DNA from 4 places in the Streptomyces sp. NPDC049915 genome. Region 1 is predicted to be linked to each of the others. Evidence: riboswitches for the same ligand, from Rfam matches in the RefSeq annotation. Region 1 holds a riboswitch; each other region holds the start of a gene.
The links. Region 1 has a riboswitch for cobalamin ahead of AB0J12_RS17735 (HoxN/HupN/NixA family nickel/cobalt transporter). Riboswitches for the same ligand answer to the same signal wherever they lie in the genome.

Region 1 (7,733 bases):
CGTTGTCGTCGGTGCCCGGTGGCAGCATCAGCCGGGAGGCGTGCCGCACGACGTCGTGGTTGGACAGCACCCAGGTGGCGGTGGCGCCGACGGCACGGGCGCCGGCCAGCGACGCGGTGATGACCTCGCGCAGCGCGTCCGCGTGCCAGGGAGCCTGCAGGAACTCGAAGTTGAACGCCTGCCCCAGCTCGTCCGGCCGGGCGTACAGCGCGCGGCGCTCCCCCGGCACCCATGCCTCGGCGATGGCCGCGCGGGGCGGGGAGTAGGCGTCGAGCAGGCGGCGCCAGTCCCGGTAAATCTCGTGCACCTCGTCGCGGTCGTAGAAGGGGTGGCTGCCCGGGGGCAGCACCGTCAGGGCCGCCTCGTCGCTCAGCTCGGGTGCGCCGAGGTCGCGCAGCGGCTCGCTCAGGTCCTTGGCCAGGGCGTGGGCGACGTCCACGCGGAAGCCGTCCACGCCCCGGTCGGCCCAGAAGCGCAGGGTGGCGCGCAGGTCGGCGCGTACCTCCTCGTCGGCCCAGTTCAGGTCGGGCTGCTCGCGGGCGAACAGATGCAGGTACCACTGCCCGTCCGGCACCCGCTCCCAGGCGCTGCCGCCGAACACCGACTGCCAGTCCGAGGGCGGCAGCTCCCCGTGGACGCCGCGGCCGTCCCGGAAGACGTACCGCTCGCGGGCGCGCGAACCCGGCCCGGCGCGCAGGGCCTCCTGGAACCAGGTGTGCTGGTGCGAGGTGTGGTTGGGGACGATGTCGACGACGACCTTCAGGCCCAGCCGGTGCGCCTCGGCGACGAGCGCGTCGAAGTCGTCCAGGGTGCCCAGGCGCGGGTCGACGGCACGGTGGTCGGCGACGTCGTAGCCGCCGTCGGCGAGTTCGGAGGGGTAGAACGGGCTCAGCCACAGCGCGTCGACGCCGAGCGCGGCCAGGTGGGTCAGGCGGTCGGTGATCCCGCGCAGGTCGCCGAGACCGTCGCCGTCGGCGTCGGCGAAGCTGCGGGGGTAGACCTGGTAGACGACGGCCTGCCGCCACCAGTCGGGGTCGCGGGAGGAGAGATCGGGCACGCGGTCTCCGTTCGCCGGTTCGGGCACGACAGTGAGATGACTGTCCACTTCACCCCGCAAGGGAACGTGCCCGTGTGCGCGGGTCAGGCGCCGTCGGCGGTGCACCGCGCGAGCAGGGTCCGCACGTCCGGGTCGACCACCCGGTAACGGACCACCCGGCCCTGCTTCTCGCCCGCCACCGTCCCGGACGCCCGCAGCAGCCGCAGGGCCTGCGACACGGCGGGGTCGTTCATGCCCGTCGCGATCGCCAGGTCGGACACCGCGAGGGGGCCGGTGCGGTGCAGGGCGAGCAGGAGAGCGAGCCGGTTGGGGTCGGCGAGCAGCGAGAAGCGGTCGGCCCAGGCACGCACGTGGGCGGCGTCGCCGATGGCCGCGATGGCGTCACAGACACGGTGACCGTCGATGGTGCGGCGGTCGGCGCGGTCGGGGGGCACGAGGTGCATGCCCGCATTCTCCCGCCCCGATTGTGATCTTGCATACCTGCACAGCTGTGCAGCTATGCAGAAGACCCTCGGCCCCCCTACCGTGGGCGGGCCGTGGTGTTCGGGAAGCCGGTGGGAAACCGGCGCGGCCCTCGCCACTGTGATCGGGGAGTTCTCGTCCCGTCCGGCTCACGCCGGGCCACTGGTCGTGCGACCGGGAAGGCAGGGACGGCGGACGCACCACCTCGTCAGCCAGGAGACCGGCCACGGCAGCTCACGAAGAGATCCACGAGGTGCTGGAGCGTGACCGGATGACCTTGCCCGACCCTGCCCCGACGACGACCGCGAAGGCCACCTTCACATGGCGCCGCGAGGACACCGTGAAGACCGCCGGGCTGATGGCCGCCATCGCCGCCCTGCACGTCGTCGCCTTCGGGATCCTCTTCCTCCTCGTGGTACCCGGCCACTACGAGGTCGGCACCAAGGCCTTCGGCATCGGCCTCGGCGTCACCGCCTACACCCTGGGCGTGCGGCACGCCTTCGACGCCGACCACATCGCCGCCATCGACAACACCACCCGCAAGCTCATGGCCGACGGCAAACGCCCGGTGTCCGTCGGCTTCTGGTTCGCGCTCGGCCACTCCAGCGTGGTGATCGTCCTCGCGGTGATGATCGCGGGCGGCACCCAGCTCGCCGACCGGGTCACCGACGAGGGGTCCACCACCCACCAGGTGCTCGGCTTCCTCGGCACGACCGTGGCCGGTACCTTCCTGTACCTCATCGCCGCCCTCAACCTGGTCGCCCTGTTCGGCATCCTGAAGGTGTTCCGGTCGATGCGGGCGGGCACGTACGACGAGTCCGAGCTGGAGCGGCACCTGGACTCGCGCGGGTTCATGAACCGCTTCCTCGGCCGCCTCACCCGCTCGATCTCCCGGCCGGGCCAGATGTACCCGCTCGGCTTCCTCTTCGGCCTCGGCTTCGAGACCGCCACCGAGGTCACCCTGATGGTGATGGCCGGCTCGGGCGCGGCCGCCGGACTGCCCTGGTACGCCATCCTGTGCCTGCCGCTGCTGTTCACGGCCGGCATGTGCCTGTTCGACACCCTGGACGGCACGTTCATGAACTTCGCCTACCAGTGGGCGTTCTCCCATCCGGTCCGCAAGGTGTTCTACAACCTCGCCATCACCGGCCTGTCCATCGCCGTCGCGTTCGTCATCGGCACCATCGAGCTGGTCGGCGTGCTGCACGACAAGTTCGGCCTGAGCGACGGCGTCACCGGCTGGATCGCCGGGATCGACCTGGACAGCGTCGGCTATCTCATCGTCGGCCTGTTCGTCCTGGTGTGGGCGGTGGCGCTGACGTACTGGAGGCTGGCCAGGGTGGAGGAACGCTGGGCGGCCTCCGCCGCCGATTAACGCTCGACGGTCTCCAGGTACAGCTTCACGTACCGGTCGACGTCGACCTCCAGCGCCACGTCCACCAGGGGCTGTTCGCGGGCGCCCTCGTGGATCTCGGACTCGCCGGGGCGCGGGCGCCGGTCGACGACCGTCTGCCCCCGGCCAGGACCCGGGGCCAGGGACACCTCCACCGGCAGCAGCCGCGTCGTCAGGCCCGCCGGATCGGCGACCGCGCACACCGCGCCCGCGTCGCCGAGGCCGCCCGCCTCCTCCGCCTCGGGCTCGCCGCCCTGCGTGGTCGGCCGGTGGGCCAGCAGGTCACCGGCCAGCCGGGTCCCGGGCTCACTGCTCGCCCGCATCCGGTGCACATCGCTGCCCGGCACCACGACCCGCATGAACACGTCCAGGCCGTACATGGTGATCGGCACCCCCGCGGTCAGCAGGATCGCCGCGGCCTCCGGGTCGTGCCAGACGTTGAACTCCGCGACCGGCGTGGCGTTGCCGGTGGTGACCGCGCCGCCCATGAAGACGATCCGCTCGATGTTGCGGGTCACCTCCGGATGGGTGCGCAGCAGCAGCGCGATGTTCGTCAGCGGCGCCGTCGGGATCAGGGTCACCGGCCGCTCGCTCGCGAGGATCTCCCGCCGCAGCAGCGTCACCGCGTCGACGTCGGCGGGCCGGCGGGCCGGCGCGGGCAGCCCCAGATCGCCCATGCCGTCGTGGCCGTGCACATGCCGGGCCGAACGCGCCGGCTCGATCAACGGCCGCTCGGCACCCCGCCCCACCGGGATCTGCGGCGCCCCCGCCTGCTCCAGCACGGTCAGCGTGTTGCGTACGACCCCGTCGACGTCCGTGTTCCCGGCGACACACGTCACCGCGCGCAGATCCAGACCGGGATGACGTACCGCGAACAGCAGGGCGAGGGCGTCGTCGACACCGGTATCGCAGTCGATGATCACGGGGATGGGTTGACCGGCCACCAGGAGCTCCTTCCGTCGTCCCCCGACGATAAGCGCCCCGGCGGCTCAGCCCCACAGCTCCATCCCGCGCGCCCCGACCACCTCCGCCACCCGCCGCACCAGCTCCGCCACGGGCACCTGCCCCGCCCGCCGCCCGTCCCGCAGCCGCAGCGACACCTCCCCGGCCGCGTCCTCCCGCGCACCGATCACCGCCTGGTACGGCACCAGCCGCGCCGCCCGGATCCGCGCCCCCAGGCTCCCCTCGACCGCGACGTCGGCCCGCAGTCCGGCGGCCTCCGCCCGCTCCACGACCTCCCGGGCCCGCCCCTCCTGCTCCGCCGACACCGGCAGCACGACCAGCTGCACGGGCGCCAGCCAGGCGGGAAAGGCACCGCCGTGCTGTTCGAGCAGGTGCGCGACCACCCGCTCGACACTGCCGATGACACTGCGGTGCACCATCACGGGCCGGTGCCTGGCCCCGTCCGCGCCGACGTACGACAGGCCGAACCGCTCCGGCTGATGGAGGTCGATCTGCACGGTCGACAGGGTCGACTCCCGCCCCGCCGCATCGGCCACCTGCACATCGATCTTCGGCCCGTAGAACGCGGCCTCGCCGGCGGCCTCCTCGTGGTCGATCCCGTCCAGTACCTCCCGGAGCATGCCGGTGGCGCGCCGCCACAACTCGGGGTCGGCGACGTACTTGCCGCCCTCCCCGGGCAGCGACAGCCGGTACCGGGCGCCCCGGATGCCGAGGTCGGCATGGGCGCGGGCGATCAGCTCCACAGCGGCGCGGGCCTCGCCGACGGCCTGGTCGAGGGTGCAGAAGATGTGCGCGTCGTTCAGCTGAATGGCCCGCACCCGGGTGAGACCCCCCAGCACCCCGGACAGCTCGGACCGGTACATGCCGCCCAACTCGGCCAGCCGGTACGGCAGTTCCCGGTAGCTGCGGGACCGTGACCGGTAGACGAGCGCATGATGCGGACACAGACTGGGCCGCAGCACGACCTCCTCCGCCCCCAGCCGCATCGGCGGGAACATGTCGTCGCGGTACAGCTCCCAGTGCCCGGAGATCTCGTACAGCTCCCGTTTGCCGAGAACGGGCGAGTACACGTGCCGGTAGCCGGCGGCGCGCTCCACGTCCCGGACATAACTCTCCAGGGTGTGCCGCACGACGGCCCCGTCGGGCAGCCAGTACGGCAGTCCCGCCCCGATCAGCGGGTCGGTGCCGAACAGGTCCAGTTCGCGGCCGAGACGGCGGTGGTCGTGCATGGCAGGCTCCTTCTCCTGGAACGGAGCGAGCCCCCGCACGCGAAACCCCGGGGCGCCCGCCCCGGGGTTTCGCGACATCGGTCAGCTGTCAGCGCGCCGGGACACTCTCCGGCGTCGTCGTGGACACGGCCTGTACGCGCTGCATACGACGACGGTACCCAAGCGCACCTCCCCCCGCGAGCGTTTTTGTCGCCCGGACGGTCCTGTGCGCTGGTCGCCCGGCGATCACGGTGCTGACCTGGACCTACGCACCCCGCCCCGCCCAGGAGCCCCGATGCCCCGACCTCCGCTCCCCGCAGCCCTGACGCTCGCCGCCGCCACCCTCCTGACCGCCACCGCCTGCTCGGGCCGCTACTTCGACATGGAGGAGGGCCCCACCTCCGCCCCCACCACCGCGTCGTCTGCCACCCGCTCCGCGCCGGCCTCCCCCACCACCGCCCCCGCGCTCACCGCCGCGCAGGCCCAGGCGGTCCTGATCACCGACACCGACCTCGGCCCGGGGTGGACGCCCACGCGGGGCGCGGCGACCTGGCGGGACGGCATGCTGAAGACGACGGGCGCACCCGGCGACTGCGCCCGCTTCCTGGACGCCCTGTACTCCGACGCCCTCCTCGGCTCCCCGGCCCGCGCGCTCGTCGGCCTCGACGACACCGACACCGGAGCCCAACTGCGCTACCAGGTCTCGGCCCAGCCGCGCGCCGACGTCGACCGGACGCTGGCGTGGCTCGCGACGGTGCCGCAGAGATGCGCGCACTTCACGGCGGCGACGGCACGGGGCGTGGCCCAGGACGTCCAGATCTCCACCGCCTCCCTGCCCCCGGTCGGGGACGCGAGGCAAGGCCTGCGCGTCACGGTGACGGCCCCACCGGCCGAGGACACGGAGGAGCCGACGGTCCTCACCCTCGACGTAGCGGCGGTCCGCCAGGGCACCGACGCGTTCACCTTGACCAACGGCGGCCTCTCGGACGTCCCCTCCGATGCGACCCAGGCAGCGGTCCAACTGGGAGCACTGCGCCTCGCGGAGGTCCGCAAACAGGGCCGAGCACAGGTGTGATCGACCCGGCGTCACGCGCCACGGCGTTGTCCCGGTCCACCACGCACCCGCAGACGAAAACACCACCTCACCCCGCCGGAGCCACCCACGTCGTCGTGCCCAGCGCAGCCCGGTGCCCCAGCCCCGTCCGATACGCGTCCAGCGCCGCCTCCACCCGCCCCGTACGCCGCAGCAGATCCCCCAGCAACCGGCACAGATCCGCCAGATCCCCCGCCGCCCCCGCCCGCTCCAGCAGACTCAGCGCCCGCACATAGTGCTCCTCCGCCGCCTCACTGTCCCGCGCGTCCTCCGCGATGATCCCCAGCAACCGATGCGCGGCAGCGGCATGCACGGCCCCCCGCTCGCTGGACAGTTCCCCCAGCACCCCCCGCAACAGCGCCGCCGCCTCCTCCGACCGTCCCCGCCGGTGCAGCACGTCCGCCAGTTCCACGGCGACCTGGCTGCTGTACAGCCCGGCCCGCCCCGCCGTCAGCATGGCCCGCGCCTCGCGCAACTCCGCCTCGGCCCGTTCCAGTTGCCCGTTCTGCGCGCAGACGTATCCCCGCATCCAGTGGCAGTGGGCCAGCTCGGTCCGGATCTGCAGCTGCCGGTACAGCTCGGCCGCCCTGGCCAGCGAGGCGTCCGCCTCGGCGAGCCGCCCCTCCGCGAGCATCGTCCGCGCCACGGACCGGTGCATCCGCGCCACGAGCGCCGGATCGTCCACCCGCGGCGCCAGCGCCAGCGCGAACTCCGCGGCCTGCGCGGCCCGCACCTGTGCCCCGAGGTCCATGTACGGCCCGATGGCCGACGCGTACAGCAGCAGCAGCGCGTCCGGGTCGTGCAACCCACCGCGGTTCAGCTCGTCGATCGCCGACTCCAGCAGGTACACGGCGTACCGCAGCTCCCCGGCGAGGTAGTGCGTCACCGCCCGCCCCCGCACGGCGGGCACCCGCGCCGGCAGCGGCGCGTCCGCGAGCCGCGCCTCGGCCCGCTCGAAGCATCCGCGGGCCGCCGTGAGATCCCCGGTGTCGATCCCGCACTCCCCGAGCCCGAGCAGCGCCCCGGCCTCCACCTCGGCGATCCCGTGCTCCTCCGCCTGAGCCAGCAGCGCCGCGTACTGCGCCGCCGCCGCCTCCGCGTCCCCGCCGACCAGAGTGCGCTGCGCCTCGGTGAGCCGCAGCCGCAGATCGGTGACGAGCCGGGCGGACCGCCCGGTCGCCAGCTCCTCGAAGCCGACGCCGAGCCGCTCGGCGAGATACCGCAGGGCCGCGTCGGACGGCCGCACCCGCCCGGCCTCCAGCGTGGAGATGTACGCCGGGGTGTACGTGGGCTCGGCCAGCTGCCGCTGCGTCAGCCCCCTCCGGCTCCGCAACCGCTGCACGCGCCGCCCGATGACCTCGGGCGCATCCCGCTCCCGCGCCCCGCCACCGGCACCGCCGCCACCACCGGACCCGCCATCCGAGACACCCATCCCGACCCCCAACTCCCCCGGTCCCTCTTGCCGTTGGCTTCCGGCACCCCCTAGGTTAAACGGCGTATTAAACCCACTTAACATGCGACTGTCATCGCCCGCCGCTGTCACCGCCCGCCGCTGCG
Region 2 (7,733 bases), on a different contig from region 1:
CGTAGAAGAACAGGCCCTCGATGCACGCGGCGAAGCAGATCAGGTTCAGCAGGAAGCGGCGCCGGTCGGCCCTGGACTCCAGGCGCTCCAGCTTCTCCACCTCGTTGATCCACTTGAAGCAGAACCCGGCCTTCTCCCGGATGGAGGGGATGTTCTCCACCGCGTCGAAGGCGGCCGCCCGGTCGTCCGGGTCGGGCAGATAGGTGTCCAGCAGCGTCAGATAGAACTGGACGTGCACGGCCTCCTCGAAGAGCTGCCGCGACAGGTACAGGCGCGCCTCGGGGGAGTTGATGTGCTTGTACAGCGTCAGCACCAGATTGTTCGCGACGATCGAGTCGCCCGTCGCGAAGAACGCCACCAGCCGGCCGATGAGGTGCTGCTCCGCCGGCGTCAGCTTCGCGAGGTCGGCGACGTCCGAGTGGAGGTCGACCTCCTCCACGGTCCAGGTGTTCTTGATGGCGTCCCGGTAGCGCTCGTAGAAGTCCGGGTAGCGCATGGGGCGCAGGGTCAGCTCGAAGCCCGGGTCGAGGAGGTTCGTGTTACGGGTGGTCACTGGCAGGCCTCGCAGGACTCGGGGTTTTCCAGGGAGCAGGCGACGGCCTCTTCGGAGGTCACCTGCTGGACGGGAACGGGGACGGTGGCCTGCGCGCGGGCGGCGCGGGCGATGCGCGTCGCCGGGCGCGAGCGCAGGTAGTACGTCGTCTTCAGCCCGGACTTCCAGGCGTAGGCGTACATCGAGGAGAGCTTGCCGATCGTCGGCGTCTCCAGGAACAGGTTGAGGGATTGCGCCTGGTCGAGGAAGGGGGTCCGTGCCGCCGCCATGTCGATCAGACCGCGCTGCGGGATCTCCCACGCGGTGCGGTACAGCTGCCGCACGTCCTCGGGGATCCAGGCGAAGTCCTGCACCGAGCCGCTCGACTCGCGCAGCGCCTCACGGGTGCGGGCGTCCCATACGCCGAGCTTCTTCAGCTCGGCCACCAGGTAGGAGTTCACCTGGAGGAACTCGCCGGACAGCGTCTCGCGCTTGAACAGGTTCGACACCTGCGGCTCGATGCACTCGTACACGCCCGCGATGGAGGCGATGGTGGCGGTCGGCGCGATGGCCAGCAGCAGGCTGTTGCGCATGCCGGTCCCGGCGATCCGCTCCCGCAGCGCCGCCCAGCGCTCCGGCCAGGTCAGCTCCACGTCGTAGTGGTCGGGGTGCAGCACACCCCGCGCGGTGCGGGTCTTCTCCCAGGCCGGCAGCGGGCCGTTGCGCTCGGCGAGGTCGGCGGAGGCCTCGTACGCGGCGAGCATGACCCGCTCCGCGATCCGGGTGGACAGCGCCTTGGCCTCGGGGGAGTCGAACGGCAGCCGCAGCTTGAAGAAGACGTCCTGCAAACCCATCGCGCCCAGGCCCACCGGGCGCCACTTGGCGTTGGAGCGGCCCGCCTGCTCCGTCGGGTAGAAGTTGATGTCGACGACGCGGTCGAGGAAGGTGACGGCGGTGCGGACGGTGGCGTCCAGCCGCTCCCAGTCGATGTCCCCGTCGGCCACGAACGCGCCGAGGTTGACCGAGCCGAGGTTGCACACGGCCGTCTCACCGTCGTCGGTGACCTCCAGGATCTCCGTGCAAAGGTTGGAGGAGTGGACGACGTGGCCCGGCAGCGCGGTCTGGTTGGCGGTGCGGTTGGCGGCGTCCTTGAAGGTCATCCAGCCGTTGCCGGTCTGCGCGAGGGTGCGCATCATGCGGCCGTACAGCTCACGGGCCGGAAGCGTCTTCTTCGCCAGCCCCGCGTCCTCCGCCTTGCGGTACGCGGCGTCGAACTCCTCGCCCCACAGGTCCACCAGCTCCGGCACGTCGGCCGGAGAGAACAGCGACCACGACGCGTCGGCGCCCACCCGGCGCATGAACTCGTCCGGGACCCAGTGCGCGAGGTTCAGGTTGTGCGTACGGCGCGCGTCCTCACCGGTGTTGTCGCGCAGCTCCAGGAACTCCTCCATGTCGGAGTGCCAGGTCTCCAGGTACACCGCGGCCGCGCCCTTGCGCCGCCCGCCCTGGTTCACCGCGGCGACGGAGGCGTCCAGCGTCTTCAGGAACGGCACGATGCCGTTGGAGTGCCCGTTGGTGCCGCGGATCAGCGAACCGCGGCTGCGGATACGGGAGTACGACAGCCCGATGCCGCCGGCGTGCTTGGAGAGCCGGGCGACCTGGTGGTAGCGGTCGTAGATGGAGTCCAGCTCGTCGAGCGGGGAGTCGAGCAGGTAGCAGGACGACATCTGGGGGTGCCGGGTGCCGGAGTTGAAGAGGGTGGGGGAGGAGGGCAGGTAGTCGAGGCGGCTCATGAGCCCGTAGAGCGCCGCGACCTCCTCGGCGGAGCGGACGGTGTCGTCCTCGGCGAGCCCGCTGGCCACCCGCAGCAGGAAGTGCTGGGGCGTCTCGATCACCTTGCGGGTGATCGGGTGCCGCAGCAGATAGCGGCTGTGCAGGGTGCGCAGGCCGAAGTAGCCGAAGCGGTCGTCGGCGTGGGTGTCGATCAGCGCGTCCAGTCGCTCGGCGTGCAGCCGGACGAAGTCGGCGGTCCGGTCCGCGATGAGCCCCTCGCGGTGGCCGACGGCGACCGACCCGGTGAACGACGTGACGCCCTGGGAGGCCGCCTCCGCGCGGATGGTGAGGGTGAGCAGGCGGGCGGCGAGCCGGGAGTAGGCGGGGTCCTCGGAGATGAGTCCGGCGGCGGCCTCCGTGGCCAGCTCCCGCAGCTCCGCCTCGTCGGCGTGCGCCGAGCGGCCGCGCAGCGCGGCGGCGGCGACCCGGCCGGGGTCGGCGTCGGGGAGGTCGGTGGTCAGCTCGGTCAGGGTGCGCAGCAGCGCGGCACCGGGGCCGTCGTGCTCCCGCTGGCCGGCTGAGGCCGGATCGGCTGGCGCGATGGTCACGTGGGGCTCTCCCTCGCTCGGCACGGGGCCTTGCGGAGGGCAGGGGGCAGCACACGAGCGCACGCGGCGTCGCGTCCACCGGCCCATCCCACGAGGCCCGGACGTCAGGACACACCGGCCGGGTGGCCGGGTGCACTGTCGGCAGGTCCTCGGACTGAACCAGCGTGCGCGAAGCACGCATGTACACCGTTGCGGGACAGTTCCGGATTCGCACCGGATTCCCCTGCGGCGACAGCGAGCATGAGCATACATCTAGTGCCGGGCTGTCGTCTCACCCCCAGATGTTGTGTCCCGGTGGCTTCACAGCGTCAGCTCGTAGGTGAGCAGGGTGATGTCGTCGAGTTCCGGCAGGGGATTCCAGTCCCGCTCGGGCGTACGGACGAAGCCCAGCCGTTCGTAGAGGCGGTGGGCGGTGTGCATGGTCCGCTGGGTCGACAGGACGAGCCGACCGCAGCCGTCGACGGCCCGGGCCCGCTCGACGCAGGCCCGTACGAGCGCCTCGCCGACACCCCGGCCGCGGGCCGCGTGGGCGACGGCCAGCATGCGCATCTCGGCCTCGCCGGGACGCGCGATGTCGACCATGGGCCCGCCGGCCGGTACGAAGGTGACGCCGCCGAGGACGGTGTCGTCCGCTGTGGCGGCCAGGACCTCGGCCGCGGCGGCGCGCTTGGCGACGTCGCGCAGCTCGCCGAGGTAGGGGTCGCTCGCGGCGAAGTCCAGGAGCCCGTCCTGGAGATAGGCCTGGGCGGTGATCTCACCGAGGGCGGCGTGTTCGTGGGGTGCGACGGGCCGGATCACGATGTCCATGACGGCGAGTGTGCCCCACGGGTACGACGACGGGCCGCCGGATTTCTCCGGCGGCCCGTCGGGATTCCGCTGTCAGTGACCTACGGCGCCCGCCGTGGCCGGGGGGAGTTCGGTCTGGACGCCCGGGTCGCCGGCGTCCGCCGTGTAGTCCTCCGGGCTGGTCTCGTCGACGCCCTCGGGGGCCTTCACGGCCTTCAGGACGAAGGTGAGGACCACGGTCACCACCACGTTCAGCACGAACGCCGTGAGGCCGATGTAGCCGATCTCGCCGATGCCGGGGATCTCCTTCGCGGAGCCGCCGAAGTGCTTCTGCGTCGGCGAGGCCACCCCGTACGCGGCCAGCGTGCCGTAGACCATGCCGACCGCCCAGCCGGCCAGCAGCGCCCAGCGGTGGAACCAGCGCGTGAACAGGCCGCCGACCAGGGCCGGGAAGGTCTGCAGGATCCAGATGCCGCCCAGCAGCTGGAAGTTGATGGCGACCGTCTTGTCCATGGTGAGGACGAAGACCAGCGCGCCCACCTTCACCAGCAGGGAGACGATCTTGGAGACCTGGGCCTCCTGCTTCGGCGTGGCGTCCTGCTTGATGAAGTCCTTGTAGATGTTGCGGGTGAACAGGTTCGCCGCCGCGATCGACATGATCGCCGCCGGCACCAGCGCGCCGATGCCGATCGCCGCGAACGCGATGCCCGCGAACCAGTCCGGGAACATGTTCTCGAACAACTGCGGAATGGCCAGCTGAGTGTTCTGCACCTTGACGCCGGCCGCGATCGCCATGAAGCCGAGCAGCGCGAGCAGGCCCAGCATCAGGGAGTACAGCGGCAGGATGGTGGTGTTGCGCCGGATCACCTCACGGCTGCGCGAGGACAGCGTCGCGGTGATCGAGTGCGGGTACATGAACAGCGCCAGCGCCGAGCCGAGCGCCAGCGTCGCGTACGTCCACTGGCCGGCCTCCGGCGGGGCGAGCGCGCCGCGCGGCTTGCCGGTGGCCGGGTTGACCTGGCTGAACGCGTGGCCCGCCTTGGCGAAGATGTCGTCGAACCCGCCGAGTTTGATCGGGATGTAGATGATCGCCACGGCGATGACGATGTAGATCAGCGCGTCCTTCACGAACGCGATCAGCGCGGGGGCGCGCAGACCCGACGAGTAGGTGTACGCCGCCAGCACGCCGAACGCGATCAGCAGCGGCAGGTCCTTGACGAACCAGTTGGTGTTCTCGCCGCCGCCGACACCCATCACGTCCAGCACGGCCTGGATGCCGACGAGCTGGAGCGCGATGTACGGCATCGTCGCGAGGATGCCGGTCAACGCCACCGCCAGCGACAGCCCCTTGGAGCCGAAGCGGCCGCGCACGAAATCCGAGGTCGTCACGTATCCGTGCTTGTGCGACACCGACCACAGCCGGGGCAGGAACGTGAAGATCAGCGGGTAGACGAGGATCGTGTACGGCACCGCGAAGAAGCCGGACGCGCCCGCCGCGTAGATCGCCGCGGGCACGGCGACGAACGTGTATGCCGTGTACAGGTCACCGCCGAGCAGGAACCAGGTGATCCAGGTGCCGAACGACCGCCCGCCCAGGCCCCATTCGTCGAGACTGTGCTCGTTCTCGGCCTTGCGCCAGCGCGCGGCCAGGAAGCCGAGCACGGTGACGAGCAGGAAGAAGAAGATGAAGACGCCGAGTGCGACGCCGTTCACGCCGTCCTTCACTTGTCCGCACCGCCCTTCTGGGAAGCACGGGCGCGCTGGTCACGCCGCCACAGCTGGTAGGCGATGACCGTCAGCGCCGTGGAGATGATCACCCACAGCATCTGGTACCAGTAGAAGAAGGGGATCCCGATGAACGCCGGGTCCACCTTCGCGTAACTTCCGACCCACAGCATCGCCACGAAGGGCGCGACAAGGCAGAGGGCGATGACGACGCGCACGGGCGTCACCGTCGCCGGTCTGGACACATCTGGCGCATTCGTCATCGCGCGGTTCCGTCCCCTCACTGATCACCTGTGCAATGCGCAGGAAATCTAGGTCAGGTGCAGCAGGAACGGAACCCCTCGTCCGCATAACGGGCGTTGACGGTCTGGACCGTTATCCGACCGCGACTCCGGCGGAATATGACGGAGCCTTTAAGGCCGCTTCAGGCGCGCCACGAACTTGTAGCGGTCCCCGCGGTAGACCGACCGCACCCACTCCACCGGCTCGCCCTGCCGGTCGAAGGAGTGCCGCGAGAGCATCAGCATCGGCAGGCCGACGTCGGTGCCGAGCAGACCGGCCTCGCGCGGGGTGGCCAGCGAGGTCTCGATGGTCTCCTCGGCCTCGGCGAGATGGACGTCGTAGACCTCGGCCAGCGCGGTGTACAGGGACGTGTACTTCACCAGGGAACGGCGCAGCGCCGGGAAGCGCTTGGCCGAGAGGTGGGTGGTCTCTATGGCCATCGGTTCGCCGTTGGCCATGCGCAGCCGCTCGATGCGCAGCACCCGGCCGCCGGCGGTGATGTCGAGCAGGTCGGCGAGATGGTCGTCGGCGGTGATGTAACCGATGTCCAGCAGCTGGGAGGTGGGCTCCAGGCCCTGGGCGCGCATGTCCTCGGTGTACGACGTCAGCTGCAGCGCCTGCGAGACCTTCGGCTTGGCGACGAACGTGCCCTTGCCCTGGATGCGCTCCAGCCGGCCCTCGACCACCAGCTCCTGCAGCGCCTGGCGGACGGTCGTGCGGGAGGTGTCGAACTCCGCCGCGAGCGTCCGCTCCGGCGGGACCGGGGTGCCGGGCGGCATCGTCTCGGTCATGTCGAGCAGGTGCTTCTTCAGGCGGTAGTACTTGGGCACGCGCGCGGTACGGACGGTGGCGCCACTGTCGTTCTCCGCACTGCTGACGTCGGTGCTCATGCTCTGCCTTCCCGGCTCCGGTGCCGAAGCGGCCGACTCGCCATCGGCCGCGGGCTCACATCGTGGCACGGCTTTGTGCGGTGTGACCTCGGTGGGCGCCTCCGCACGCTCCGTGATCTCCTCTGTATACCGTTGGCACCCTCGCTGGTCTAGTCCAGCGAGGACGCTCGTGCGTCCGCTCCGGTCAGATGCCCTGCCACTCCGGCTTGTTCGCGTAGGTGTGCCGGAAGTAGTCCGCCAGCTTCAGCTTGGACGCCGCCGCCTCGTCCACGACCACCGTCGCGTGCGGGTGCAGCTGCAGCGCGGAGGCCGGGCAGATGGCCGCGACCGGGCCCTCGACGGTCGCGGCCACCGCGTCCGCCTTGCCCTCGCCCGTGGCCAGCAGGACCAGGTGGCGGGCCTCCAGGATGGTGCCGATGCCCTGCGTGATCACGTGGTGCGGTACCTGGTCGATGTCACCGTCGAAGAACCGGGCGTTGTCCACCCGGGTCTGCTCGGTCAGCGTCTTGATCCGCGTACGGGAGGCGAGCGAGGAGCACGGCTCGTTGAACCCGATGTGCCCGTCGGTGCCGATCCCGAGGAGCTGGAGGTCCACCCCGCCGGCCTCGGGCAGCGCCCTGTCGTACGCCTCGCACGCCGCCTGCACGTCCTCGGCGGTGCCGTCCGGGCCGAGGAACCGCTCCATGCCGATCCCGAGCGGCTCCAGCACCTCGCGGCGCAGCACCGAGCGGTAGGACTCGGGGTGCTCTGCGGGCAGCCCCACATACTCGTCGAGCTGGGCGACCCGGGCCCGGCCGGTGTCCACGGCAGCGGAGCGCACCTTGGCCTCCAACGCCCGGTAGATGGGCAGCGGGGTCGAGCCCGTGGCGACGCCCAGCAGGGCGTCGGGCTTGCGCCGCAGCAGCTGCGCCATGGCCTCGGCGATGAGCTCGCCGCCCGCCTCGGCGTCCGGAACGATGACAACTTCCACGCTGGCCTGCCGTTTCGAAGAGGGGACTCGGGGAGGGGCCGGGGTGGCCGGCATCGGGGAGGCACTGGGTGACCCGCCGGGGGCCCGGTGCCCGGAATCGGGCAATGTGGTTTAGACCAATCTAACAGAGGCGGGCACCCGTCTCCCAGGGTCTCCGCACCATTCCC
Region 3 (7,733 bases), on a different contig from region 1:
TCTCACTCGGCCCGTCGTTGCTGGCCGGTCTGCTGGACACCACCAGCCGGATCGTCTCCGGTGCCATGGCCTTCGCGATGTTCCTGTCCGCCACCGGCGTCCAGTTCGCGGTGCGCAGGCTGCCCCGGCGTACCGTCCTTGCCGCCGGAGCGGTCAGCACCTCCCTGAGCATGACCGCGCTGATGGCCGCCGTGCACACCTCCTCCGTGCCCGTGCTGATCGCCGCCGCACTGCTCGCCGGCGTCGGCCAGGGCATGGGACAACTCGGCGGACTGTCGCTGCTCAACTCCGCGGTTCCAGCCCAGCGGCTGGCCGAGGCCAACGCGGCGCTGAACGTGGGCGGATACATTCCGGCGGGCCTGCTCCCGGTGTCCGCCGGCTACCTCAGCGACGCCCTGGGCCTGACCACCGGAGCGACCGTGTTCGCCGCGACCCTGCTGGGCCTCGCCGTCATCGGTGGACTGGTGGTCCTCCTCGCCGCCCGTCGCCGCACACCGCAGCCCACGGGGCGCTGACGCGAGGCGTCACGGAACCGGCGGCGCGCGCGAAGGTGGTGGGAAAAAGGGCGTGCTGCCAGCCGTAGCGGCCTTCACTCAGTGCTCCGTCGCCGCGTAGTGGCGGTGGCAGGCGCGGAGCATGACCTGTGCCGAGAGGGTGAAGAGGTTTCCGAACTCCCGCTGCTGCGGGGCGAGTCGGCCCACCGCCACGCAGTCCCCGTCTGCCACGTTACGGCTGATCAGGTGCCGGGCGCCTGGCGGGCGCGGTTGCTCCAGGTCCGCGCCGAGGGCGCCCGCGTCATCGGTGCCGGGTCGGGCCGACCCGGCAACCGATGTTGGTGTGCGCACCCTGTTGACAGCCCTCGCCGGCTACCTATCATCAATCCCTGTCCGTCAATACGACCAATGTTCGATATTTCGACCATCTGTCTCATGACAGGTGCATGACCGGCTCCCTCGTCCGGCGGCTGACTCCGCCCCCCACTCATCCCAGGAGACCGTGCATGTCTTCCCCCTTCACCCGCTCGAGGCAGGGCTCGCTCGCCCTGTTGGCGCTGGCACTGGCCATGGTGACCGCCCTGCTCGGCGGCCGCGCCTCCGCCGACGCGCACGCCGCGGCCGCCGGCACGCGCCCCTGCGACCTCTACGCCTCCGGGGGCACCCCCTGCGTGGCCGCACACAGCACGACCCGCGCGCTGTACTCCGCGTACAGCGGCCGCCTCTACCAGGTCAAACGCGCCTCGGACGGCGCCACCCGCGACATCGGCGCGCTCGGCGCGGGCGGCTACGCCGACGCCGCCGCACAGGACTCCTTCTGCGCGGGCACGAGCTGCCTCATCACCGTCATCTACGACCAGTCCGGCCGCGGCAACCACCTCACCCAGGCGCCGCCCGGAGGGTTCTCCGGCCCCGCCGCCGGCGGATACGACAACCTCGCCGAAGCGTCCGCCGCGCCGGTCACCGTCGGCGGCCACAAGGCGTACGGCGTCTTCATCGCCCCCGGCACCGGCTACCGCAACAACCACACCAGCGGCATCGCGACCGGAGACCAGCCGGAGGGCATGTACGCGATCCTCGACGGCAGCCACTACAACGGCGGTTGCTGCTTCGACTACGGCAACGCCGAGACCAACAGCCGGGACAACGGCAACGGCACGATGGAGGCCATCTACTTCGGCAACATCAAGGTGTGGGGCTACGGAACCGGCAACGGCCCCTGGGTGATGGCCGACCTGGAGAACGGCCTGTTCTCCGGCGTCAACCCGGGCTACAACGCGAACGACCCCAGCGTCAGCCACCGGTTCCTCACCGCGATCGTCAAGGGCGGCTCGAACAAGTGGGCCATCCGCGCCGGCAACGCGCAGTCCGGCGGACTGTCCACCTACTACAGCGGACCGCGCCCCAACGCCTCGGGCTACAACCCGATGAAGAAGGAAGGCGCCATCATCCTCGGTATCGGCGGCGACAACAGCAACGGATCCGCCGGCACCTTCTACGAGGGAGTGATGACCTCCGGCTACCCGTCGGACGCGACCGAGAACGCCGTGCAGGCCGACATCAATGCGGTCGGCTACACGGCCCCCGCACCGGCCGGCGGCCTCACGGCGGGCGCCAGGGTGTCGCTGCGGGCCACCACGTCCTGCTGCACCGGCGAGTACCTCCGGCACGACAGCGCGGACAGCAACGCGGCCATCTCGGCGGTGTCGTCCTCCAGTTCCTCCGCCGACAAGGCGGCCGCCACCTGGATCGTGCGGGCCGGTCTGGGCGACGCCTCCTGCGTCTCCTTCGAGTCCGCCGACAAGCCGGGCCAGTACCTGCGCCACTACGACTTCCGGCTGCGCGTCGACACCATCGACAGCAGCGCGCTGTCCCGGCAGGACGCCACGTTCTGCCCGCAGACCGGTCACAACGGGCAGGGCGTGTCGCTCCGGTCCGCCAACTACCCCGCCGACTTCCTGCGCCACTACGAACACGCCGTCTACATCGCCGGTGACGGAGGATCCCACGCCTGGGACAACGCCGCACTCTGGGCCGACGACACCAGCTGGGCCGTAACCACCCCCTGGGCCTGACGCGTACCCGGGGCGGGTGGGGGCACTCGGCCGAGGCCCCCACCCGCCCCCCGCGCGCCGCGGAGGGCCCCGACGGAGGAGGTTCCCGTGTGCCGCCTGTTCGGCCTCAGCAGCGCTCCGCGACGGACGCACGCCACCTTCTGGCTCCTGGACGCCCCCGACAGTCTCAGCAAGCAGAGCCACCGCGACCCCGACGGCACCGGCCTCGGCCACTTCACCGCCGACGGCACCCCCCGCGTCGCCAAGGCACCCATCGCGGCCTACCGCGACCGCGCCTTCGCACGGGAGGCCCGGCAGGAGGAGTCGGCGACCTTCATCGCCCATGTGCGCTTCGCCTCCACCGGCAGCCTGGATGTCCGTAACACCCATCCCTTCGAGCAGGAGGGGCGGCTCTTCGCGCACAACGGGGTGATCGAGGGCCTCGACGCACTCGACGACCACCTGGGGGAGGACCGCTCACTGGTCCGGGGCGACACCGACTCCGAGCGCTTCTTCGCCCTGATCAGCCGGGAGACCCGACGACACGACGGCGACGTCACCACCGGCATCCGCCAGGCCGCCCGCTGGATCGCCGAGCACCTGCCCGTCTACGCCATGAACCTGATCCTCATCACCCCACAGGAGCTGTGGGCACTGCGCTACCCGGACACCCACGGCCTGTACGTCCTGCAGCGCCCGGCGGGCGGCCAGCACGGCAGCAGGCACCTCGACCACAGCGGCAGCGACGGCCGGATGCGCGTCCACTCGGCGCCCCTCGCCGACCACCCCGCCGTCATCGTCGCCAGCGAGCGCATGGACGACAACCCGCACTGGCGCCCGATGGAGTCCGGTGAGCTCCTCCACGTCGGCCCCGATCTGCGCACCACCCACCGGGTCGTCCTGCCGGACCCTCCGGCCCACCGGCTCACCCTCGACGATCTGCATCCCGACGCGGCAGCCTCGCAGAAGGCCGCCTGATCCGTCCCTCATGACGCCCGGCCCGCCGTCCGGCTCAGTCCGCCGCCCCCGGCCCGGTCGCCCCGGCCCGGTCCGAGAGGAAGATCACGCCGGGCCAGGCCGTCTTGGCCATGCACGCGTCACGCGGTACGGTCTGTCCGATATCGACGACGGCGAGACGGAAGCCGGTGGGAATCCGGCACGGTCGCGCCACTGTATGCGAAGCCCTGAGGAGGGGTGCTCGCGAGTCAGACCCGTGGCCGTCGTCCAGTGCACCACCGAGATGGGACGCGAACTCCCAGAGGAGGCCCTGCCATGGCCCAGCACGTCGCCCAGCCGACTGCCACCACCCCCGCTGTTCCCGCCACGCTGCCGTTGAAGGCGATCGCCCCCTGGGCGGTCTTCGCCGGCGTCCTGATGCTGGTCCTGCTGTACTTCGTCGGCGCCGAGCAGGGCGCCACCGCCGTGTTCGACGGCACGGACGTCCACGAGTGGGTGCACGACGCCCGCCACCTGCTCGGTTTCCCCTGCCACTGACGTCAGGGACGCCGCGCACCCATGAACTCCGCAACGGTAAGAAACCTCCTCGTGCGGGGCATGCTCGCCGGCCTCGCCGCCGGCGTGCTCGCCCTCGTCGTCGCCTACCTCCTGGGTGAGCCCAGCGTCGACAAGGCGATCGCCTTCGAGGACGCCCACTCCCACGAGCACGAGATGGAGGCCGTCTCCCGGTCCCTGCAGTCCACCGCCGGTCTCGCCACCGGTGTCCTGGTCTACGGGGTCGCCTTCGGCGGCATCGCCGCGCTCGCGTACGCCTTCGCCCTCGGCCGGGTCGGCCGCTTCGGTCCGCGGGCCACCGCACTGCTGCTGTCCGGCTGTGCGCTCCTGACCGTCTACGTCGTGCCGTTCCTGAAGTACCCGGCCAATCCGCCGTCGGTCGGCGACCCCGACACCATCGGCAAGCGGACCACCCTCTACTTCCTGATGATGCTGCTCAGCGTCCTCCTCGCGGTCGCCGCCACCCTGGTGGGCAAGCGGCTCAAGGCGGTCATGGGCACCTGGTGGGCGACCACCGTCGCGGTGGCCGCGTTCGCCGCGGTGATCGGCCTGGCCTACCAGTTCCTACCCGCCGTCAACGAGGTGCCGAAGGACTTCCCGGCCGCCCTGCTGTGGCGGTTCCGGCTCTCCGCGCTGGGCATCCAGACCGCGATGTGGGCCGGATTCGGCCTGCTCTTCGGCGAGTTGGCCGAACGCCTGCTGAACCCCGGGCCGGCGAAGGCCGACACCGGGCGAACGGTTCCGGCCGCGCACTGACTCGTTCCGGACGACGAAGGGCCCTGCGGAACCATCCGCGGGGCCCTTCGTCGCATCCGTGCGCACTCAGCGTGGCGAAGGTGTGTCCGACGCGGCCAGGTGCCGCCCGAGCCGGAGATTCCAGCGTCCCGAGCGGCCGCTCAGCTCGGTGACGGTCAATGGCGGTACGTCGAGCCGCCAGAAGGCCGCCGCGCCCAGCCCCAGGGCGTGCACGACCGCGGCCCGAACCACCTCCGGCTCGACCACGGCGACCGTACGGCCGTCGAAGTCCCGTGCGCCGTCCAGCCAGTGGCCGACCCGCACGCACAACTCGTGCACGGACTCACCCCCGTGCGGCGCGCTGTCGGGATCGGCGAGCCAACGGGCCACCGCCTCCGGCTCGGTGGCGCCCACCTCGTCCAGGGTCAGACCACGCCAACGGCCCACGTCCCAGGCCCCGAGCTCCGGCGTCCGCGCGCCGTCGAGGCCGAGCGCCTCCGCGGTCTGCCGGCAGCGCACACCCGGCGACGTCAGCACGCGGGCGGCAGGGGGAAGGGACCCTGCTGCGGCCCGGGCCCGGGCCGCTCCCACGTCGTCGATCGCGTCACCGTCGTCGAAGCGGGCCTGCCGCAGCGACGGGCTCGAGGCGGGCGAGACGAAGAGAACACGGCTGGTCACCTGGCTGCTCCGGCTGTGGCTGTCATGGGGTGGGGGTGCGGTGCGGGTGCGAAAGTAGCACCCGTCCGACGCGCAGCTTCCGCGCCGGTGCGCGCCGTACAGCCCGCGTCACGGCGGGCCACGGCAGGTCCTCAGCCCTCGCCGGCGGGGCTACGGCGTGGCCTCGTCCAGAAGTTGCGGACCGTTGTTGCGGGTGTTGTTCACGGCAGGGGAGACGGGGCGGGCGTCGAGGTGACCGCCGGCGGGCTGGGTGAGCAGGGCGCGCAGCTCCTCGGCGTCGTCGTGACGGGGGTCGAGCCAGGCGGCGTAGTGGTCCGGGGTGAGGGCGAGCGGCATGCGGGGGTGGACCCGGCCGGCCGCGTCGGTGGCCTCGGTGGTGATGATGGTGCAGGTCGTGAGCCAGGCGGCGGGGTCGTCGTCGTTGTCGACCTCAGGGTTGCGCCAGTACGCGTAGAGACCGGCCAGTGCCATGATCTGCCCGTCGGCGGGGTGGATGAAGTACGGCTGCTTGCGCTTCTTGCCGGTGGTGGCGTCCTTGGCCTCGGTCCACTCGTAGAAGCCGTCGGCGGGGAGCAGACAGCGGTGCCGGGCGAAGGCGCGGCGGTACGCGGGCTTCTCGTGGACCGTTTCCATGCGCGCGTTGATCATCCGGGAGCCGACGGACGGGTCCTTGGCCCAGGACGGCACCAGCCCCCAGCGCAACGGCCGCAGCTCCCTGCGCGGGGGAGCACCGGAGCCCTCGGCGCGAGGGGCGCGTTCCAGGACGCCGTAGACGTCGTCGGTGGGGGCGACGTTCCAGCTGGGCGCCAGAGTCTCGTCGGGCCGCCACTCGGCGACGTGGAAGAGGTGGCTGAGGTCCTGCGGACTGCGGGTGGAGACGAAGCGGCCGCACATAGGGCCACTGTGCCATGCCGTTCTGCCCGTGCGAGAGACCTGGGGAGCTGCCCGGCGCATGTCGCCGCCGCAGCCGCCCGGGCGTGTGCAGGGTGCCCGCGTGGCGGCGTCACCGTGTCACCGCGTCGGCGGCTTGGTCGCGTCCCGGGCCCGCTCAGAACGGACTTTGCCGTGACAGTCCTGCCGGCACGGGTCGCGCGCGTCTTCCTGTTCCCTCTCCGTCTCCCGCGGGCGCACGCCGATCGAGAGACCGGGGGACACGCCCCTGAGCCACAATGCCCGCATGACAGATGATCACTCCCGGGCCGCGGCCCGTCCGCTGCTGCGCCGCCCTGCGGAGGGCGAGCTGATAGACGTCGCCGGTGTCGCGCACTTCTTCCGCCTGACCGGTGAGCACACGGGCGGACACTTCGCCTTCGAGGAGTTCACCCTGGCGCCCGGAACCGTCGGCGCCCGACCGCACGTGCACGACGGGCACGACGAGTACTTCTACGTGCTCGAGGGTGAGCTCACCCTCCACCCGGGGACGGGGAGGTGACAGCCGGCCCCGGGGATCTGCTCGCCGCGACCCGTGGCACCCCCCACGGCTTCCGCAACGCGGGCCCGGTCACCGCCCGCGCCCTGTGTCTCTACACGCCCGCGGGTTATGAGAACTACTTCCGTGACGTCCACGCCGCGGTCACTGCCGGAGCCGAAGCAACCGACGAGCTGCTGGCCGAATTCCGCAGCCGGTACCGGACCAGCTCCTACCCCCAGCCCTGATCCCCCTGACCGGAGAAAAGCCGCCCCGCACCATTCCCCTAGCATGTCCGGACTCGCGGTGATGGATTTCATCGCTCCCACCCACTGAACCCATAACGAATAAATTGGCCGAATAGATTGATATCTAGAGCGTTGCGGAAATTTCCGCGCACAAACGACAGCAGTCCGTTGATCGCGTGGCGTCAACGGCGAGTGATGCTGTGGGGCGCAGCGGGTCTGGCCGCTCTCGGACTCCTCGTCGCGCTGGAGATCACCGCGCGCCACTACGGCCAACCGGGACCGATCACCGACCAGCTGAGCGGTGTGATACTCGCGCCGAAACCGGGACCGCTGTACGGCGGCCTGGCGCTGATGATGGTCGTGCTCACCTGGCGGCAGCGCTTTGTCGCCGCCGGCGTCGCGATCGGCATAGACGTCGTCTTCGTGCTCGTGCGATGGGCGGCAGGCGTCAAGATGACCGACGGGCACAGCTTCGGCAACGGCGCGCTGTGGGTGATGCTGGGCTGCGCCGTCATCGCCGTGACGCGCCGCACCGGCGCCGAACGCGTCCTGCTGCTCAAGGGCGTCGGGCTGGGCCTGCTCCTGGTGGCCGGCCGCAAGACCG
Region 4 (7,733 bases), on a different contig from region 1:
CGTCGCGTAGGGGGCGACGCGGACCGGGCCGCCGAGGGCCGCGGCCATGTAGTGGACGAGCGGGAGCTCCGGCACGAGCGTCGAGACCGCCGTGGCGTGGACGGCGTGCGTGTGCACCACAGCCCGGGCGTCCGTGGTGCCGTATACGGCGAGGTGCATCGGCAGCTCGCTCGTCGGCACCAGGATGCCGCGCACCTGCCGGCCGTCGAGGTCGACCGCCGTCAGGTCCTGCGGCCGCAGCCGGTCGTAGGGCACGCCCGACGGCGTGACCAGCACCAGGTCACCGACGCGTACCGAGACATTGCCGGAGGTGCCCACGACCAGTCCGTCGGCGACGGTCCGGCGCGCCGTGGCGACCAGATCCGCCCAGGCCAGGGCCTCCCGCTCGGCGTCGTCCCCCTCGTCGGCCACCCGTCCGCCCCGCCGTTCCCACCGCTGCTCCGTCATGCCGCGATCCTGCCAGCCCCGGGTGACGGAAATCTCCTCCCCGGACCCGCGCACGGCCACGACGCCCCGCGCCGGGCACCCGGCCCGTGTGCCGCCCGGGCCGTGGGCGGGGGAACGGAGCAGCGACCCCCTCTTTCCGACATCGAGACGCCCGACTCAGTTCACCTTCCGTTCACCCACGTTACCTACGTTCGACCCGCCAATGACTTCGAACGAATGCCTGGGTAAATGGAAAGCTTCTCGCTGATCCTCGCGATTGTGGTCGTCACCGCTCTCGCGTTCGATTTCACGAACGGTTTCCACGACACCGCCAACGCGATGGCCACCACCATCTCGACCGGCGCGCTGCGGCCCAAGATCGCCGTGGCCATGTCCGCCGCCCTCAACCTCGTGGGCGCCTTCCTCTCCGTGGAGGTCGCCAACACGATCTCCAAGGGTCTCGTCGACGAGAACGGCATCCGTCCCGAGGTCATCTTCGCCGCCCTGGTCGGCGCGATCCTCTGGAACCTGCTGACCTGGCTCGTGGGCCTGCCCTCCAGCTCCTCGCACGCCCTCATGGGCGGTCTGATCGGCGCCACCGTCGCCTCCGCCGGCTTCGGCGCCGTCCACGGTGACGTGCTCGTCACCAAGGTGCTGCTGCCCGCGGTCGCCGCCCCGGTCGTCGCCGGCGTCGCGGCGATGGTCGCGACCCGTCTGTCGTACACGCTGGGCAAGAAGGCCGACGGCAAGGCCGCCCAGAAGGGCTACCGGGCCGGCCAGATCGCCTCCGCGGGCCTGGTCTCCCTCGCCCACGGCACCAACGACGCGCAGAAGACGATGGGCATCATCACCCTCGCCCTGGTCGCGGGCGGCGCCGTCGCGCCCGACTCCGACCCGCCCACCTGGGTGATCCTCTCCGCCGGCCTGGCCATCGCGCTCGGCACCTACATCGGCGGCTGGCGCATCATCCGCACCATGGGCAAGGGCCTGACGGACATGCAGCCGCAGCAGGGCTTCGCCGCCCAGACCAGCGCGGCCACCGCCATCCTCGCCTCCTCCCACCTCGGCTTCTCGCTGTCCACCACGCACGTCGTCTCCGGCTCCGTGATGGGCGCGGGCGTGGGCCGCAAGGGCGGCGTTGTGCGCTGGTCGACCGCGACCCGGATGCTCGTCGCCTGGGTGCTGACCCTGCCGGCCGCCGCGCTGGTCGGCGCGCTCGCCGAGTACGTCACCGGCTTCGGCGCCTGGGGCACCGCGCTGGTCGCCGTCTTCCTGGTGTCCGCCAGCTTCGGCATCTGGAAGGTCTCCCGCCGCGAGGTCGTCGACCACACCAACGTCAACGCCGTGGAGGAGGAGCCGGCCGGCGTGGTCACCACCGCGATCGCCGCCGTGACCCCGCCTCCGGCCGCCGGCCCGGCGGTCACGGACGGCCTGACGGCCACCATCCCCGCCCCCGCCGCCGCGACGGCGGAGCAGCCGGCCACCGCGAATCCGGCCCCGGCCGTCTGACCGCCGCTTTCGGGTACGAAGGAAGAGAAGCAGCATGAAGATCGACTGGGCGGCCCTCGGCTCCGTCTTCGGTGTCAGCCTCATGGTCACCGTGGGTCTGGTGGCCCTGTTCACCCTCGGCATCATGGGCCTGTCCCGCCGCGAGCGGGTCCAGGCGCAGGGCGGTTCGGCCGCCCTCACGGTCACCGGCGCGTACGCCTGCTTCGCGGCGTGCGCGGCGGCGGTGGCGTACGGCATCAGCCTGATCGTCGCCTGACCGGCCTCATCGACGAAAACGCGGGGTGCCCGAGCGGCACCCCGCGTTCCTTTGTGACCTGGCAGGTCGTCTCCGTGTGGGCCTGCCCACACTCCTCCGCCCCAGGTCAAGGGCAAGTTGACGGCCCTCTGACAGCCGTGGTGGACTGCCGGAGCCAAGTTTGCGGCGTGCAGGAGAGGAAGCCGGTGGAAGTCCGGCGCGGTCCCGCCACTGTCACCGGGGTGAGCAACCCCGGGAGCCAGGAACTCTCACCGCCGAACCTCCTTCGAACCAGGGCGCGGACACCCTGAGTGAGGACATGACGCCATGCGCGGCTGCCGGTTGAGGACCAGGCCCATCAGCGACGCTCCGCTCGACCCCACGGCCGGCTGAGCCCGATGCGAGCCGAACGCGTCTTCGCGTACGGCGCCGCCGCCGGCCTCCTCGGTGACCTCCTCCTCGGTGATCCGCGCCGCGGGCACCCGGTCGCCGTGTTCGGACGGGCCGCGGACGCCGTCGAGCGCACCCTGTGGCGCGACCACCGCGGCTGGGGCGCCCTGCACACCGCCGTCTGCGCCGGAGGCGCCGTCGCGCTCGGGGGCGTGGCCGCCCGCTCGGTGCGCCGCTCCCCCGCCGCCTCGGTCGCGCTGACCGCCGCCGCCACCTGGTCCGTGGTCGGGGGGACCTCCCTCGCACGCGAGGCCGGCGCCATCGGGCGCGCCCTGGAAGCCGGGGACGTGGAGGCGGCGCGGGCCCGGCTGCCCCATCTGTGCGGCCGTGACCCGCAGGCGCTGGACGCCGACGGGATCGCCCGGGCCGTGGTCGAGTCGGTCGCCGAGAACACCTCCGACGCCGTCGTGGGCGCGCTGGTGTGGGGCGCCGTCGGCGGGGTGCCCGGGCTGCTCGGGTTCCGGGCCGTCAACACCCTGGACGCGATGGTCGGTCACAAGTCGCCGCGGCTGCGGCGCTTCGGCTGGGCCTCCGCCCGCCTCGACGACGTGGCCGGCTGGCCGGGCGCCCGGCTGACCGCCGCCCTCGCCGTGCTCACCGGCCCGGACCGGCGTGGCGCCGTACGGGCGTGGCGGGCGGACGCGGTGAAGCACCCGAGCCCCAACGCGGGCCCCGTGGAGGCCTCCTTCGCGGGCGCGCTCGGCCTGCGGCTGGGCGGCACCCTGTCGTACGGCGGGCGCGTGGAACACCGGCCCGTGCTGAACCCGCAGGGGCGCGCCGTCGGGACCGAGGACATCGCGCGGGCGGTACGGCTGTCCCGGCGCGTGAGCTGGCTGGCGCTCGGCGTGTGCGCGGGCGCACGCCTCATCCGGAAGGGGCGTGATCGATGAACGTCATCGGGAAGGGGCGCGATCGATGAACGGCGGTCTCCTCGTCGCCGGCACCACCTCCGACGCCGGCAAGAGCGTCGTGACCGCCGGGATCTGCCGGTGGCTGGTGCGGCAGGGCGTGAAGGTGGCGCCCTTCAAGGCGCAGAACATGTCCCTGAACTCCTTCGTCACCCGCGAGGGCGCCGAGATCGGGCGGGCGCAGGCCATGCAGGCCCAGGCCTGCCGGATCGAGCCGACCGCGCTGATGAACCCGGTGCTGCTCAAGCCCGGCGGCGAGCAGAGCAGCCAAGTGGTGCTGCTGGGCAAGCCGGTGGGCGAGATGAGCGCACGCGGCTACCACGGCGGACGCCAGCAGAAGCTGCTGGGCACGGTCCTGGAGTGCCTGGCCGAGTTGCGGGGCACGTATGACGCGGTGATCTGCGAGGGGGCGGGCTCGCCGGCCGAGATCAATCTGCGCCGGACCGACATCGTGAACATGGGCATCGCGCGGGGCGCGCGGCTGCCCGTGCTCGTCGTCGGCGACATCGACCGCGGGGGCGTCTTCGCGTCCTTCTTCGGCACGCTCGCCCTGCTCTCACCCGAGGACCAGGAACTGCTCGCCGGCTTCCTGGTGAACAAGTTCCGCGGTGACGTCTCCCTGCTGGAGCCGGGCCTGGACATGCTGCACGGTCTCACCGGGCGGCGCACCTACGGCGTCCTGCCCTTCCGGCACGGGCTCGGCATCGACGAGGAGGACGGCCTCAGGGTGTCCCTGCGCGGCACCGTCCGCGAGTCGGCCGTCTCCCCGCCCGTCGGCGAGGACGTCCTGCGGGTCGCCGTCTGCGCGATCCCGCTGATGTCCAACTTCACCGACGTGGACGCGCTGGCCGCCGAACCGGGCGTGGTCGTGCGGTTCGTGGACCGGCCGGAGGAACTGGCCGACGCCGACCTGGTGGTGATCCCGGGCACCCGCGGGACGGTGCGGGCGCTTCAGTGGCTGCGCGAACGCCGCCTGGCCGACGCCCTGGTGCGCCGGGCCGCCGAGCAGCGGCCCGTGCTCGGCATCTGCGGTGGTTTCCAGATCCTCGGTGAACACATCGAGGACGAGGTCGAGTCGCGCGCCGGCGCCGTCGACGGGCTCGGCGTGCTGCCCGTGCGGGTGCGGTTCGCCCGCGAGAAGACCCTGACCCGGCCGGACGGGGAAGCCCTCGGTGAGCGGGTCGAGGGGTACGAGATCCACCACGGCATCGGCTCCGTGACGGGAGGGGAGCCCTTCCTCGACGGCTGCCGCGTCGGCCAGACCTGGGGCACCCACTGGCACGGCTCGCTGGAGTCCGACGGCTTCCGCCGCGCCTTCCTGCGCGAGGTGGCCGCCGCCGCGGGCCGCCGCTTCGTGCCCGCGCCGGACACCTCCTTCGCCGCGCTGCGCGAGGAGCAGCTCGACCGGCTCGGCGACCTGATCGAACAGCACGCGGACACGGACGCGCTGTGGCGGCTCATCGAGTCCGGCGCGCCGCAAGGACTGCCTTTCATTCCACCGGGAGCGCCCGCATGAGCACAGTGTTGTTGTTGTCCACCGCCGACACGGATCTGCTGGCGGCCCGGGCCTCCGGTGCGGACTACCGGATCGGCAACCCGACCCGCGTGGACGTCGCCGAGGAGCTCCCGGCGCTGATCGAGGGCGCCGACCTCGCCGTCGTACGGCTGCTGGGCGGCAAGCGGGCCTGGGAGGACGGGCTCGCCGCGCTGAAGGCGTCCGGCATCCCGACCGTGCTGCTGGGCGGCGAGGCCGTCCCGGACGCCGAGCTGATGGCCGAGTCGAGCGTGCCGGCCGGCGTGGTCGCGGAGGCGCTGCGGTACCTGGTCGAGGGCGGTCCCGGGAACCTGCTGGAGCTGTCGCGGTTCCTGTCGGACACCGTGCTGCTGACCGGTGAGGGGTTCGACGAGCCGCACACGATGCCGGAGTACGGCGTCCACGGCTCGTACGCGCTCAAGGACGGCCGTCCGACCGTCGGGGTGCTCTTCTACCGCGCCCATGAGCTGAGCGGCAACACCGCCTTCGTGGACACCCTGTGCGAGGCGATCGAGGCGCAGGGCGCCAACGCGCTGCCCGTGTACTGCGGTTCGCTCCGCGGCGCGGACCCGGGGCTGTACGGACTCCTCACGCGCGCCGACGCGCTGGTCGCCACCGTGCTCGCGGCCGGCGGCACGCACGCCTCGCAGGCCTCCGCGGGCGGCGACGAGGAGGCCTGGGACATCGGCGCGCTCGCCGACCTCGACGTCCCGGTGCTGCAGGGCCTGTGCCTGACGTCGTCGAAGAGCGCCTGGGAGGAGTCGGACGCCGCCCTGTCCCCCATGGACGCGGCGATGCAGGTCGCCATCCCGGAGTTCGACGGCCGGCTGATCACCGTGCCGTTCTCCTTCAAGGAGCAGGGCCCGGACGAGGTCCCGGTGTACGTCGCCGACCCGGAGCGGGCCGCGCGCGTCGCCGGCATCGCCGTGCGGCACGCCCGGCTGAAGCACAAGCCGAACGCCGAGAAGAAGATCGCACTGGTCTTCACCGCGTACCCGACCAAGCACTCCCGCGTCGGCAACGCGGTCGGTCTGGACACGCCCGCGTCGGCGGTGCGGGTGCTGGACGCGCTGCGGGACGCCGGGTACGCGGTGAGCGGGTACCCCTCCGGCGGTGACGAGCTGATCCACCGGCTGATCGAGGCCGGCGGCCACGACGTGGAGTGGCTGACCGAGGAACAGCTGGCCACCGCGCCCGCGCGGGTGCCGCTGGCCGACTACCGGGCGTGGTTCGAGAAGCTGGACCCCGAGCTGCGGGACGCGATGACCGAGGCGTGGGGCGAGCCGCCGGGCAGTCTGTACGTCGACGGCGACGACATCGTCCTGGCCTCCCTGCAGTTCGGGAACGTCGTCGTGATGATCCAGCCGCCGCGCGGCTTCGGCGAGAACCCGATCGCGATCTACCACGACCCGGACATGCCGCCGTCCCACCACTACATGGCGGCCTACCGCTGGCTGGACAACAGCTTCGGCGCGGACGCGATCGTGCACATGGGCAAGCACGGCACGATGGAGTGGCTGCCGGGCAAGGGCCTCGGCCTGTCGGGCGGGTGCGCCCCGGACGCGGTCCTCGGTGACCTGCCGCTGATCTACCCGTTCATCGTCAACGACCCGGGCGAGGGCACCCAGGCCAAGCGGCGCGGGCACGCCACGGTCGTCGACCACCTCGTACCGCCGATGGCCCGCGCCGACACTTACGGCGACCTGGCGAAGCTGGAGCAGCTGCTCGACGAGTACGCGCTCGTGTCCGACCTGGACCCGGTGAAGGCGCCTGCCGTGCGCGCGCAGATCTGGACGCTGGTCAAGGCGGCCGAGCTGCACCACGACCTGCATGTGGACCAGCAGCCGGACGACGAGGCGTTCGACGAGTTCGTCATGCACATCGACGGCTATCTGTGCGAGATCAAGGACGTTCAGATCCGCGACGGCCTGCACATCCTGGGCGGCGGTCCGGTCGCCGAGCCGCGCGTCAACCTGGTGCTGGCCGTGCTGCGCGCCTCACAGGTGTGGGGCGGGCAGGCGAACGCCCTGCCGGGTCTGCGGGCCTCGCTCGCGGCGCACTTCGGGCTGATGGAGAAGGAGCTGCTGGGCGAGCCGGGCGCCCCGGTGAAGGTGCCGCCGGAGCTGACGGACCTGGTGGACGGTCCGGCGCGCACCGCGTCCGACGCGATCGACCTGCTGGAGCAGCTGTGCCGGCGGATCGCGGAGGGCATGGAGGCGCGGGGCTGGGAGCGGGCGGCCGTGCCGGAGGTGCTGCGCGGCGCGCTGAACGCCGAACTGCCGGACGCAACGGCCGTGCTGGAGTTCGCGTGCGACGAGGTCGTGCCGCGGCTCGCCCGTACGACCGACGAGATCGGGCACATCCTGAAGGCGCTGAACGGCGGTTACGTCCCGGCCGGGCCGTCCGGTTCGCCCACCCGCGGTCTGGTCAACGTCCTGCCGACCGGCCGGAACTTCTACTCGGTCGACCCCAAGGCGATTCCGTCCCGGCTGAGCTGGGAGGTCGGGCAGTCGCTCGCCGACTCGCTCGTGGCCCGCTATCTGCAGGACACGGGCGAGTACCCGAAGTCCGTCGGCCTCACGGTGTGGGGCACGTCCGCGATGCGCACCCAGGGCGACGACATCGCCGAGATCCTGGCGCTGCTGGGCTGCCGTCCCGTCTGGGACGACGC

Region 2: linked by a shared signal. The riboswitch ahead of AB0J12_RS04155 (ribonucleoside-diphosphate reductase subunit alpha) and the one ahead of AB0J12_RS17735 (HoxN/HupN/NixA family nickel/cobalt transporter) in region 1 are both predicted to bind cobalamin.
Region 3: linked by a shared signal. The riboswitch ahead of AB0J12_RS05540 (CbtB-domain containing protein) and the one ahead of AB0J12_RS17735 (HoxN/HupN/NixA family nickel/cobalt transporter) in region 1 are both predicted to bind cobalamin.
Region 4: linked by a shared signal. The riboswitch ahead of AB0J12_RS30210 (cobalamin biosynthesis protein) and the one ahead of AB0J12_RS17735 (HoxN/HupN/NixA family nickel/cobalt transporter) in region 1 are both predicted to bind cobalamin.

What each region holds. Positions count from the first base shown of each region.
Region 1 covers NZ_JBFAMH010000009.1:74,625-82,357, forward strand. Annotated here, with positions in the region: gene AB0J12_RS17725 (glycoside hydrolase family 13 protein) at 1-1,057, opposite strand, end outside; gene AB0J12_RS17730 (metalloregulator ArsR/SmtB family transcription factor) at 1,141-1,500, opposite strand; cobalamin riboswitch at 1,578-1,763, shown strand; gene AB0J12_RS17735 (HoxN/HupN/NixA family nickel/cobalt transporter) at 1,791-2,894, shown strand; gene AB0J12_RS17740 (nucleoside hydrolase) at 2,891-3,856, opposite strand; gene thrS (threonine--tRNA ligase) at 3,902-5,182, opposite strand; gene AB0J12_RS17750 (hypothetical protein) at 5,379-6,158, shown strand; gene AB0J12_RS17755 (helix-turn-helix domain-containing protein) at 6,226-7,608, opposite strand; gene AB0J12_RS17760 (hypothetical protein) at 7,691-7,733, shown strand, end outside.
Region 2 covers NZ_JBFAMH010000002.1:384,091-391,823, reverse strand. Annotated here, with positions in the region: gene AB0J12_RS04160 (ribonucleotide-diphosphate reductase subunit beta) at 1-553, opposite strand, end outside; gene AB0J12_RS04155 (ribonucleoside-diphosphate reductase subunit alpha) at 550-2,913, opposite strand; cobalamin riboswitch at 3,036-3,168, opposite strand; gene AB0J12_RS04150 (GNAT family N-acetyltransferase) at 3,214-3,720, opposite strand; gene mctP (monocarboxylate uptake permease MctP) at 3,793-5,424, opposite strand; gene AB0J12_RS04140 (DUF3311 domain-containing protein) at 5,421-5,687, opposite strand; gene AB0J12_RS04135 (GntR family transcriptional regulator) at 5,838-6,596, opposite strand; gene nagB (glucosamine-6-phosphate deaminase) at 6,781-7,566, opposite strand.
Region 3 covers NZ_JBFAMH010000003.1:156,433-164,165, forward strand. Annotated here, with positions in the region: partial or broken gene AB0J12_RS05520 (MFS transporter) at 1-515, shown strand, start outside; gene AB0J12_RS05525 (hypothetical protein) at 594-725, opposite strand; gene AB0J12_RS05530 (alpha-L-arabinofuranosidase B) at 1,001-2,569, shown strand; gene AB0J12_RS05535 (class II glutamine amidotransferase) at 2,657-3,526, shown strand; cobalamin riboswitch at 3,640-3,784, shown strand; gene AB0J12_RS05540 (CbtB-domain containing protein) at 3,821-4,042, shown strand; gene AB0J12_RS05545 (CbtA family protein) at 4,064-4,816, shown strand; gene AB0J12_RS05550 (histidine phosphatase family protein) at 4,883-5,473, opposite strand; gene AB0J12_RS05555 (SOS response-associated peptidase) at 5,624-6,367, opposite strand; gene AB0J12_RS05560 (cupin domain-containing protein) at 6,651-6,905, shown strand; gene AB0J12_RS05565 (hypothetical protein) at 6,902-7,129, shown strand; gene AB0J12_RS05570 (phosphatase PAP2 family protein) at 7,325-7,733, shown strand, end outside.
Region 4 covers NZ_JBFAMH010000023.1:51,484-59,216, forward strand. Annotated here, with positions in the region: gene AB0J12_RS30195 (class II aldolase/adducin family protein) at 1-447, opposite strand, end outside; gene AB0J12_RS30200 (inorganic phosphate transporter) at 676-1,935, shown strand; gene AB0J12_RS30205 (hypothetical protein) at 1,970-2,191, shown strand; cobalamin riboswitch at 2,316-2,462, shown strand; gene AB0J12_RS30210 (cobalamin biosynthesis protein) at 2,569-3,510, shown strand; gene AB0J12_RS30215 (cobyric acid synthase) at 3,536-5,044, shown strand; gene cobN (cobaltochelatase subunit CobN) at 5,041-7,733, shown strand, end outside.